2 regions of the Gottfriedia sp. NPDC056225 genome follow, and region 1 is predicted to be linked to the other one. Evidence: a T-box and tRNA genes for the amino acid it is inferred to sense, from the RefSeq annotation. Region 1 holds a T-box; the other holds one or more tRNA genes.

Region 1 (5,342 bases):
CTAACCATCTTACCCCCACCTTTATAGTAAAAAACGACGAATCATTAAACTCAATTCGTCGTTTTATCTTTCTAATTTTTATAACAGCCCATTACACTGTTATTATTTGCTTAATTCTGCAATTCGAGCTCTTACAGATTCTTGTTTCTCAAGATAATCTTTTTCTTTACGACGCTCTTCTTCAATTACTGCTGCAGGAGCTTTCGCTACGAATCCTTGGTTACTTAATTTCTTTTGAACTCGTTCAACTTCACTAATCCATTTTTCTAATTCTTTTTCTAAACGTTTTTTCTCTTCATCTAGATTGATTAATCCTTCAAGAGGAAGATAGAGCTCAGCTCCACTAATAACCGCTGACATGCTTTTTTCTGGAGCTGTTAAATTAGTAGAAATTGTTAACTCTTCAGGATTACAGAAGCGTTCAATATAAGAACGATTTGCTTCTAATGCCGCTGCAATTGTTTCATCCTTAGCAGAAATCATTAGTTGAACTTTTTTGCTCATTGGCGTGTTTACTTCTGCACGGATGTTACGAACTGAACGAATTAGTTCAACTAATATTTTCATCGTTTCAGAAGCTTCTTTATTCGTTAATTCCTCTTTAACTGTCGGCCAAGCAGATACTGTAATAGATTCTCCTTGGTGAGGTAGAGATTGCCAAATTTCTTCTGTTACGAATGGCATAAATGGATGTAAAAGCTTCATCGTACTTTCTAACACATGTGCTAGAACTGAACGAGTCATATTTTTTGCATCTTCATTGTCACCGTATAAAGGAATTTTTGCCATTTCAATATACCAGTCACAAACATCATCCCAAATGAAGTTATAAAGTACACGGCCAACTTCACCAAATTCATAGCGATCGATTAAAGATGTCACACTTTCAATTGTTTCATTTAAGCGAGTTAAAATCCATTCATCAGCAACAGACTTTTCTTTCGTTAAATCAATATTTTCATATGTGAAGCCTTCCATATTCATCAATGCAAAACGAGAGGCATTCCAAATTTTGTTTACAAAGTTCCAAGTAGACTCAACTTTTTCAATACTGAAACGTAAATCTTGACCTGGAGAACTTCCTGTTGTTAAGAAATAACGTAATGAGTCTGCCCCGTATTTCTCGATAACATCCATTGGGTCAACACCATTACCAAGAGATTTACTCATCTTACGTCCTTGTTCGTCACGTACTAATCCATGAATTAATACATCGTTAAATGGGCGTTTACCAGTAAATTCAATCCCTTGGAAGATCATGCGTGAAACCCAGAAGAAAATAATATCATAACCTGTTACTAATACATTTGTTGGGAAGTAAGCTTGGAAATCCTTACTTTCTTCGTTTGGCCAACCTAATGTTGAGAATGGCCATAATGCTGAACTGAACCAAGTATCTAATACGTCATTATCTTGATTCCAATTTTCAAGATCAGCTGGTGGCTCTTGGTTTACATAAATTTCACCAGTTTCTTTATGGTACCAAGCTGGAATACGATGCCCCCACCATAATTGACGAGAGATACACCAGTCACGGATATTTTCCATCCAACGTAGGTAAGTTTTTTCAAAACGATCTGGTACAAATTTTACGCTGTCATCAGAGTTTTGTAATGCTACTGCAGCATCTGCTAGTGGTTGCATTTTAACGAACCATTGAGTTGATAAATAAGGCTCAACAACTGCGCCACTACGCTCACTATGACCTACAGAATGCATATGCTCTTCGATTTCAACAAGAACACCCATCTCTTGTAAATCTTTAACGATTTGTTTACGGCATTCAAAACGATCCATACCATTGTATTTTCCAGCTTTTTCATTCATCGTACCATCTTCATTCATTACAAGAATGCGGGGTAGGTCATGGCGGTTACCAACTTCAAAATCATTTGGATCATGTGCAGGCGTAATTTTTACTACCCCAGTACCAAATTCCATATCTACATAATCATCGGCGATAATTGGAATCTCTCTATTTACGATTGGTAGCATTACTGTTTTACCAATCATTGATTTGTAACGTTCATCTTCCGGATGTACAGCAATTGCAGTATCACCAAGCATTGTTTCAGGTCGAGTAGTTGCAATTTGAATTTTTCCTGAACCATCAGTTAATGGATATTGCATGTGATAGAATGCACCTTGAACATCCTTATAAATTACTTCGATATCTGATAACGCTGTTTTTGTCGCAGGATCCCAGTTGATGATGTATTCACCACGATAGATTAATCCTTTGTTATAAAGTTTAACGAATACTTCTTTTACCGCATCTGATAGACCCTCATCTAGTGTGAAGCGTTCGCGTGAGTAATCTAAGCCTAAACCAATTTTTTCCCATTGTGAACGAATGTGTGAAGCATATTCTTCTTTCCACTCCCAAGCTTTTTCTAGGAATTTTTCACGTCCTAAATCATATCTTGATAAGCCTTCTTCACGTAATTTGCCTTCAACTTTTGCTTGAGTAGCAATACCAGCATGGTCCATACCAGGTAAGTATAATACGTCATATCCTTGCATACGTTTTGTACGAGTTAAAATATCTTGTAAAGTTGTATCCCAAGCATGACCTAAGTGTAATTTTCCAGTTACGTTTGGTGGAGGAATTACGATTGTATATTTCGGCTTTTCCGATTCTACTTGTGCTTCAAAGAATTTCCCATCTAACCAAAATTGGTAACGATCTTTTTCAACTAAATTCGGATCATACTTTGTTGGTAATGATTTTTGTGTTGTTTCCATTCGGAATCATCTCCTCTAAAATTATTGAAAAATAAAAAAACTCCACTCATCCTTGAAAAGGACGAATGGAGTTGGATTCGCGGTACCACCTTTTTTTGTCAGTAAAAACTTGTGTTTCTCTGACACACTTAAAAAAGATAACGGATCATCCGGTAACTTCTAATCACAAAAAAGTTTTCGAAGCCACTGCTCAAGGGCGACATTCCAACTCTATTTTCTAGAAACCTCCCACCAAATGGTTTCCTCTCTGAAGAATTAGTTCGTTGTACTCTTCCCTATCATTGCATTTCATTATGAATATATGTAATAGTCTACAAAATTTCCTTAAGCTTAGTCAACAGTATTTCTAATTTCTTTCTAGAATATTCAGTAGTTGTCAATAAAGTACCTCATTTTTTAATACATAAAAAAAATACGAAAAATAATTGTAATGATTATTTAACATTCTGGTATACTAGTACTTATTTAATTATGCGATAATGATATAGTATGTAGATATAACTTTTTAGGGGGATATTCATGGGTTTATTTAAAAATACATTAGCTCGTGTACTCGGAATTGGAGGAACGAGAATAGATACAAAGCTTGAAAAAACAGAATATCAAGCTGGAGAAAGAGTAAAAGGTGAATTACACATAAAAGGTGGAAGAGTAAAGCAAGAACTAGATTCCGTCTTTTTACATGTAATGACTGAATATAAAGTTGAATCCAATGATAAAACAGTTAGTAAGAATGGTACTTTACAAAAATTTATCGTATCAGTTGATCGTATAATAAATGCAAATGAAGAAGTGACTATTCCTTTCTTTTTCACCTTATCTGAAAATACTCCAGTATCACTACACAAATCCCATATTTGGATTAAAACTCATTTAGAAATAGAAAAAGCTGTTGACCAATACGATGCAGATGGCGTTCAAGTTATCCCTTCAATTGGTTTAAAAACAGTAATCCAAGCACTTCAAGAAGAAGGATTTGTATTAAGAGATAGTGAAAACAAAAAGAAATACGGAAAGATCATTCAAGAGTTTGAATTTTATCCGATGAATGGCGAATTTCGTGGTAAATTAGAAGAGATTGAAGTTAATTATTTAAGTTTTGACAAAACAGTAGACTTAATTGTTCAACTTGATCAAAATCAAAAAGTAACTCAAGGCAAGTTTTCAAAGTTATTTGGATCTGATGAAAATAATGTTAGAATTTCTTTCTCAAAAGACCATATTACGGACAAGGATTTTGTACGCAAAAGTTTAGTAAACGCGATTAAACGTCATGTAAAATAAATAGCTTTAAAAAGAGGGTTTCCAAAAAAGTTGCATCACTTTTTTGGGAAACCCTCTTTTTTATCATAATTGGTAAGTTACTTCTTTCCTTGCCTCACAAATCTTCAATTGCCCTCGCTGCTTCTACATCTTCTTGTATTTTGGAAACAAAGTATTCAATATTTATCATATGCCAGTATGCACTTAATAAATCTCTTACATTATCTTTTTCAGTACTTCCATCAGAACGCTTCAAGTAACTATTAATTTTGGTAGAAAACTGAGTTGGATATGCCATATAACTTAAAAACAACAATCTTTCTTCTTCTCTTAAGGAAAAATTCTTTTCATACATTTTAAGCCAATTATTACGATCGGGCTGTTGAATAGGATACGTTTTAAATGAACCTTTATAGTAGTTTGTTAGATCCTGTATTGGTGTTGTTTCTTGTGCATTTTCTAGATTGATAAAAACCCCTTCTCCTCTTTTATTAACAAGATAATGTGAGATGGACAAGTTTCCATGGTTCATTACAACCCTAGTATTTTCAGTATCCTTCATTTTTTTAAACCACTCATCTAATTGACCTCTTGCGAATTGATGTGCACTTAATATTTTATGAAAGTACGTGCAGTAGCTTAGTTCGTAAGGTGACATATACCAATTTCCTTCAGCAGCTTCAATAAAATTTTCTAGCACATCTTTATCCTTGCTCCACCTTTTGGTTAATGTATCATAGTGTACTTGTAATTGATCTTTATCAACTTTTTTTTCCTTTTGTGTACTACCATGCATTTTGCCTAAAGAAGTAAACATTCTTTGAAAATGTAGATTTTCATCTGATCTTGCATCAACACTTTCGATCCAGGGCATGAGGTAGTAATGCTTTGTATTAAATTCAACAATATATTCTCCATTTTGGGTATGATAAATTGGTACAACACTTCGAAAGCCCTTATCTTGTAATGAACGAACATTTTCAATCAAATTATTCCGATAAACTCGATCTACATTTGCTTCTTTTAGCGCAAAGACACCTTGGTTTGTATAAACTTTTACTACTTTTCCAACCGTTTCAAAATAGTTTGGTACTATATGGTACTGTGCTAAAATGACGCTTATTTCATCTTTTGGTTTTGAATACAAGATGCGTCACTCTCACTTTCTAAATGCGTAAAAGCCTTGTATTAGTAGACAAGTATCTAACTAATACAAAGCTCTCACCATATTATTATTGTTTTATAGCAGCTACAGGGATATAAATAATTTGCCCTTCCGATAAGAATTCATCGTTCAAATTATTAACGCGATTTAACTGTTGGGTTTGTAAATT
Region 2 (5,342 bases), on a different contig from region 1:
TACACCGTAACTGCAAGTAAACTAAATATCCGTAGCGGCCCTAGTACAACGGCTAAGTTAATCGGTACTGTGAAAAAAGGTCAATTTTTAACGGTTGTTAATAAACATGCCAACGGATGGTATAAAATTAAATTTAAAAGTAAAACAGGATTTATTAGCGGGAAGTATGTAATTGCAGAGTTCACTAATGTTAAATCATTAGATAAAAGTTTGATCGTTGATTTACGCTATAATACAACGAATAACTTTACCGGCAAACGTATTTATAATTTTAGCCAAGCCATCCTTAGGACTAGCACAGCCAAAAAATTAGCTAAAGCAAATTCCATCCTAAAAAAACAAGGATATACGATTAAAGTTTGGGATGCTTACCGTCCTTTATCAGCTCAACAAACACTTTGGAATGCATATCCTAATTCAGATTATGTTGCTAAGCCTAGTCCAAAAAATATACGAGGCCACCAACTAGGTGCAACACTAGATATAACATTGTGTACATTAGATGGAAAAGAAGTGCAAATGCAATCCAAATTCGATGATTTTTCATCACGTGCTTCTCGAAGCTATAAGCGAAATAGTGTACAAGAAAAGAATTATCAAATCATGGATAAAGCGATGAGACAAGCCGGTTTCGTGGGCTACTCAAAAGAATGGTGGCATTACTCTGATAAAAATCAGAAATTTAAACCACTTCAAGTAAATCCTGCTAATTATTAATGTTAGACTCACTTTTGGAATATATCAAAAGTGAGTTTTTTAGTATAGTCAATGTCTACAAATCAGTAGTTATATAAAAACACGCATCAATGTGTAACAAGTGGTTATCACGAATATTCTTTTTCACTAATTTAGTGAAAAAAAAAGTAATTTCTTAAGTACTAAAAATTTACAATTATTTCTTTATTGATGTCAATCAACACAAAAAAGACACCCTACAATTGTAAGATGTCTTGGAAAGTCATAATTAAGATGCGGCCGAGAGGACTTGAACCTCCACGGAGAAACCTCCACTAGGCCCTCAACCTAGCGCGTCTGCCATTCCGCCACGACCGCGAATAAACAAAAGTGAGCCATGAAGGATTCGAACCTTCGACCCTCTGATTAAAAGTCAGATGCTCTACCAACTGAGCTAATGGCTCGTAATAACAAGTTTATAAAATAAGCAAGTTCTAAAGACGTCCTTGTCTCAGATAGAATTTCAAGTAGCTGCTCGACAAGTACGCTGAAGTAATCGCATCGAAGATTACTCGTTCGTGCTCTACCAACTGAGCTAATGGCTCGTAATAACAAGTTTATAAATACATGATAGTACAAGTACACTAAAAACAGACTATTTTTAAACTTACTTACTGTTTACACGATCGCATTTAAGATAAAAGAAAATCCCTCTACCTTAAACATTACTATTCAAAATAAAAATGGCTGGGCTACCTGGATTCGAACCAGGGCATGACGGAATCAAAATCCGTTGCCTTACCGCTTGGCTATAGCCCATTGATATAACATCATGAATCTACTTCTTCGAATAATCTCCATGAACCCGCACCGCAGGATTTTTTTTATGTTGTATTGCCTTACCTTCTTGAATTAACCTCTCAAGATAAAAAACAATCCGACATTTCACTATACTTCTTTTCCTAATGTGCGAATATGCTACATGAAGTAACACCGCAGGATTGTCTTATGTAGTATTGTATTTACCCCTCGAATCTACTCCTAAAGATAAAAAAAATTCATCCATCTCACTACTATTTTTCTCCAAATAAAGAAAAAAATACTACAAACTGTAGTAATAAATGGCGGTCCCGACCGGGATCGAACCGGCGATCTCCTGCGTGACAGGCAGGCATGTTAACCGCTACACCACGGGACCATTTTGGTTGCGGGGACAGGATTTGAACCTGCGACCTTCGGGTTATGAGCCCGACGAGCTACCAGACTGCTCCACCCCGCGATAATGTGGATACTATTTTAACTAGATCCATGAAGTTTATTTCGTTAAGACCATCCCAATCTCAGGATGTTTATGCAAGTAGCGGCTCGATTGGTATGCTGAAGTTATTACTTCGAAGCATATTCGTTCGTGCTCCACCCCGCGATAATGTGGATACTATTTTATTAGATCCATGAACTTTATTTCGTTAAGACCATCCCAATCTCAGGATGTTTATGCAAGTAGCAGCTCGATTGGTATGCTGAAGTTATTACTTCGAAGCATATTCGTTCGTGCTCCACGCCGCGATAATAAGAGTTTATATCATTTTAAAGAAATGGTGGAGGATGACGGGCTCGAACCGCCGACCCCCTGCTTGTAAGGCAGGTGCTCTCCCAGCTGAGCTAATCCTCCGGGATAAAATATTGGTGACCCGTACGGGACTCGAACCCGTGTTACCGCCGTGAAAGGGCGGTGTCTTAACCGCTTGACCAACGGGCCAAAAAAAAAATATGGCAGAGAAGAAGGGATTCGAACCCTCGCACCGCGTTAACGATCTACACCCTTAGCAGGGGCGCCCCTTGAGCCACTTGGGTACTTCTCTAATATAATGGCTCCGCAGGTAGGATTCGAACCTACGACCACTCGGTTAACAGCCGAGTGCTCTACCACTGAGCTACTGCGGAAAAATTCCAATCAATTCGTCATGCGCTGTAACATGATGACAAGTATTAATATAAACTATACATATATTACCTGTCAACACTATTTATAATTGTTTTAATGGACTTTTGCATATTCCACATACAAAGCGCTTTGTGTCAACTTTTCTTTTTCTTAAGAAGTATTGTCCACACCCAACACATCTATATTTATATTTATAAGAATGTGTTCTTTTCTTTATAGAATTTAGTGGTTTACAGTATCTAGGCGCACCTACTTTTTTTAGTAGGTCTTTAAAATCTTTATCTTCGTGTTTATATCCTTTCTTCATAATATGAAGATGATAGTGACACAGCTCGTGTAATATAATTCCCTTTAGCTCTTCGATTCCGTGTTCTTGATAGTATAATTTATTTAATTCGATATTACTATTTTTTAATAAATACCTTCCACCAGTAGTTCTCAATCTAGTATTGAAGGAAGCTTGATGGAGAAATGGCCGTCCGAAATAGGTAATCGATAGATCTTCTACTAATTTTTGTATCTCCTCATTGTCCATTTATAGATCGCCACCTCTTTTTCTACTTTATTCTAACTAAACAACTCACATTTTTCTGGGTATGTGCATACATTAAACATACAAATGAGAATTTCAAAAGATCTTATTAGTACGATTTATGCTAAATGGGCTGCTCTTAGTAAATCTCTCTACAACGGCGTAATTTTTACTATCCAAAATGAACAATACAGTTATCCTTTTTATACAGTGTATCGGAAGGTTACCCCTCACTCATTTATTTCATCGCCCATCTCAATAGTTAAGATGGGCGAAGATTTTTAAGTTGGAGGTTTTCATCATGGTAATGCCTAGTTGGCTTAAGACTCAAATGCAGAAAGCATTTTATGAGAAAAACCGTTATCAAATAAAGTTATTAAATCAATGTTGGTTTTATTATCAAAAAATTAAGCTTTGACTTTTTCTTTTGCTTCAATTGGCAGCATAGATAAGCCTACTCTTTGTTTCTTTTGATCAACTTCAGCAATCCATATTTTTACTACTTGGCCAACTGAAACAACATCTAATGGATGTTTTATAAATTTACTACTCATTCTTGAAATATGAACAAGACCGTCATTCTTTAATCCTATATCAACAAATGCACCAAAATCGACTACATTTCTTACTGTTCCTTCAAGCTCCATGCCTATTTTTAAGTCTCCAATTTGAAGAACATCTTGGCGAAGGATTGGTGCTGCTAATTCGTCTCGTAAATCTCTTTCAGGTTGTGTTAATGAAGCTAAAATATCATTCAGTGTAATTAAACCAATATCAAGTTGTTCTGATATTTCTTCTAAGTTTAGCGTCTTTAACTTTTCTTTTAGTTCTTTTGAACCAATTTGATTTGTTGAGAAATTTAATTGCTTTAATAGTTTTTTTACTTGCACATAATTCTCCGGATGAATACTTGTACGATCTAAAGGTTCATCCCCTTCGACAACGCGTAAGAATCCAATACATTGTTCGTATGTTTTTGCACCTAGTCTCGGTATCGTTTTAAGCTCTTTTCGATTTGTAATTTTCCCTTTTTCATCACGATAATTAACGATATTTTTCGCTACCGTTTTGGACAAGCCCGATACATGTTGTAGTAGCGAAACTGATGCTGTATTTACATTTACACCTACTTGGTTTACTGATGTTTCAACAACAAACGTTAGTGACTCATTCAGACTTTTTTGAGAAACATCATGTTGGTATAATCCTACGCCAACAGATTTAGGGTCAATTTTAACCAATTCAGCTAACGGATCTTGTAATCGTCTTGCGATTGAAACCGCACTTCTTTCCTCAACTTGGAAATTTGGAAACTCTTCTCGCGCTAGTTCTGAAGCAGAATACACGCTCGCTCCAGCTTCATTTACGATTACATAGTAAATACTATTTTTCATTTCTTTTAGAATTTCAGATATAAATAGCTCAGTTTCACGAGACGCTGTTCCGTTTCCAATTGCAATCATCTCTATTTTATATTTGATAAGAATATCTTTAATTTTTGCAATTGCTTGCTCTCTTTTATTTCTTTGAACTTCTTCTCTTTCACCTTTGAAAGGATGCGGATAAATAACATCAATTTTAAGTACTTTACCTGTTTCATCTACAACGGCTAATTTACAACCTGTACGGAATGCAGGGTCAACTCCAAGAACGATTTTTCCTTTTAATGGTGGCTGTAGCAATAGTGAGCGTAAGTTTTCTGAGAAAATATTAATTGCATGAGAATCAGCTTTTTCGGATAATTCCTTACGAATCTCTCTTTCAATTGAAGGTTGAATTAATCGTTTATAAGCATCCTCAACAACTTCTTTTAAAATTGATCGCACAAAAGTTTCCTTTATCATAACTTTTCTTTCTAAATATGAAATGATTTCATCAAAAGGCGATTGAACTGCAACCCTTAAAATATCTTCTTTCTCTGCACGATTCATCGCTAATATTCTATGTGGAACAATCCTTGCAATTGGCTCAGAGTATTCATAATACATTTCATAAACTTTTTTTTCGTCTTTATCGGCATCTTTTACAGTACTATCAATTGTTCCTTTTTTAAATGTAACTTCACGAATCCACTTTCGATATGTAGCATCGTCTGCAATCCATTCCGCAATAATATCTTTTCCACCTTGAATAACTTCATCAGCTGTACTAACTTCAAGTTCAATATTTATGTATTTTAATGCCTCTTCT

Evidence for each region. A T-box is a leader RNA that pairs with one kind of tRNA and senses whether it is charged. The one in region 1 lies ahead of ACFCYN_RS14815 (valine--tRNA ligase), so its partner is inferred to be a tRNA-Val.
Region 2: it encodes a tRNA-Val, which carries the amino acid that the T-box ahead of ACFCYN_RS14815 (valine--tRNA ligase) is inferred to sense. The anticodon was not compared.

Annotation. Positions count from the first base shown of each region.
Region 1 is NZ_JBHJTJ010000022.1:1,973-7,314, forward strand. It holds gene ACFCYN_RS14810 (bifunctional folylpolyglutamate synthase/dihydrofolate synthase) at 1-8, opposite strand, end outside; gene ACFCYN_RS14815 (valine--tRNA ligase) at 103-2,745, opposite strand; T-box leader at 2,800-3,036, opposite strand; gene ACFCYN_RS14820 (sporulation protein) at 3,265-4,029, shown strand; gene ysxE (spore coat protein YsxE) at 4,124-5,155, opposite strand; gene ACFCYN_RS14830 (LysM peptidoglycan-binding domain-containing protein) at 5,241-5,342, opposite strand, start outside.
Region 2 is NZ_JBHJTJ010000045.1:22,702-28,043, reverse strand. It holds gene ACFCYN_RS20865 (M15 family metallopeptidase) at 1-717, shown strand, start outside; tRNA gene ACFCYN_RS20860 (tRNA-Leu) at 971-1,053, opposite strand; tRNA gene ACFCYN_RS20855 (tRNA-Lys) at 1,067-1,139, opposite strand; tRNA gene ACFCYN_RS20850 (tRNA-Gln) at 1,420-1,494, opposite strand; tRNA gene ACFCYN_RS20845 (tRNA-Asp) at 1,798-1,873, opposite strand; tRNA gene ACFCYN_RS20840 (tRNA-Met) at 1,878-1,954, opposite strand; tRNA gene ACFCYN_RS20835 (tRNA-Val) at 2,272-2,347, opposite strand; tRNA gene ACFCYN_RS20830 (tRNA-Glu) at 2,360-2,434, opposite strand; tRNA gene ACFCYN_RS20825 (tRNA-Ser) at 2,447-2,537, opposite strand; tRNA gene ACFCYN_RS20820 (tRNA-Asn) at 2,545-2,619, opposite strand; gene ACFCYN_RS20815 (SprT family protein) at 2,703-3,155, opposite strand; gene cmpA (cortex morphogenetic protein CmpA) at 3,460-3,570, shown strand; gene ACFCYN_RS20805 (Tex family protein) at 3,560-5,342, opposite strand, start outside.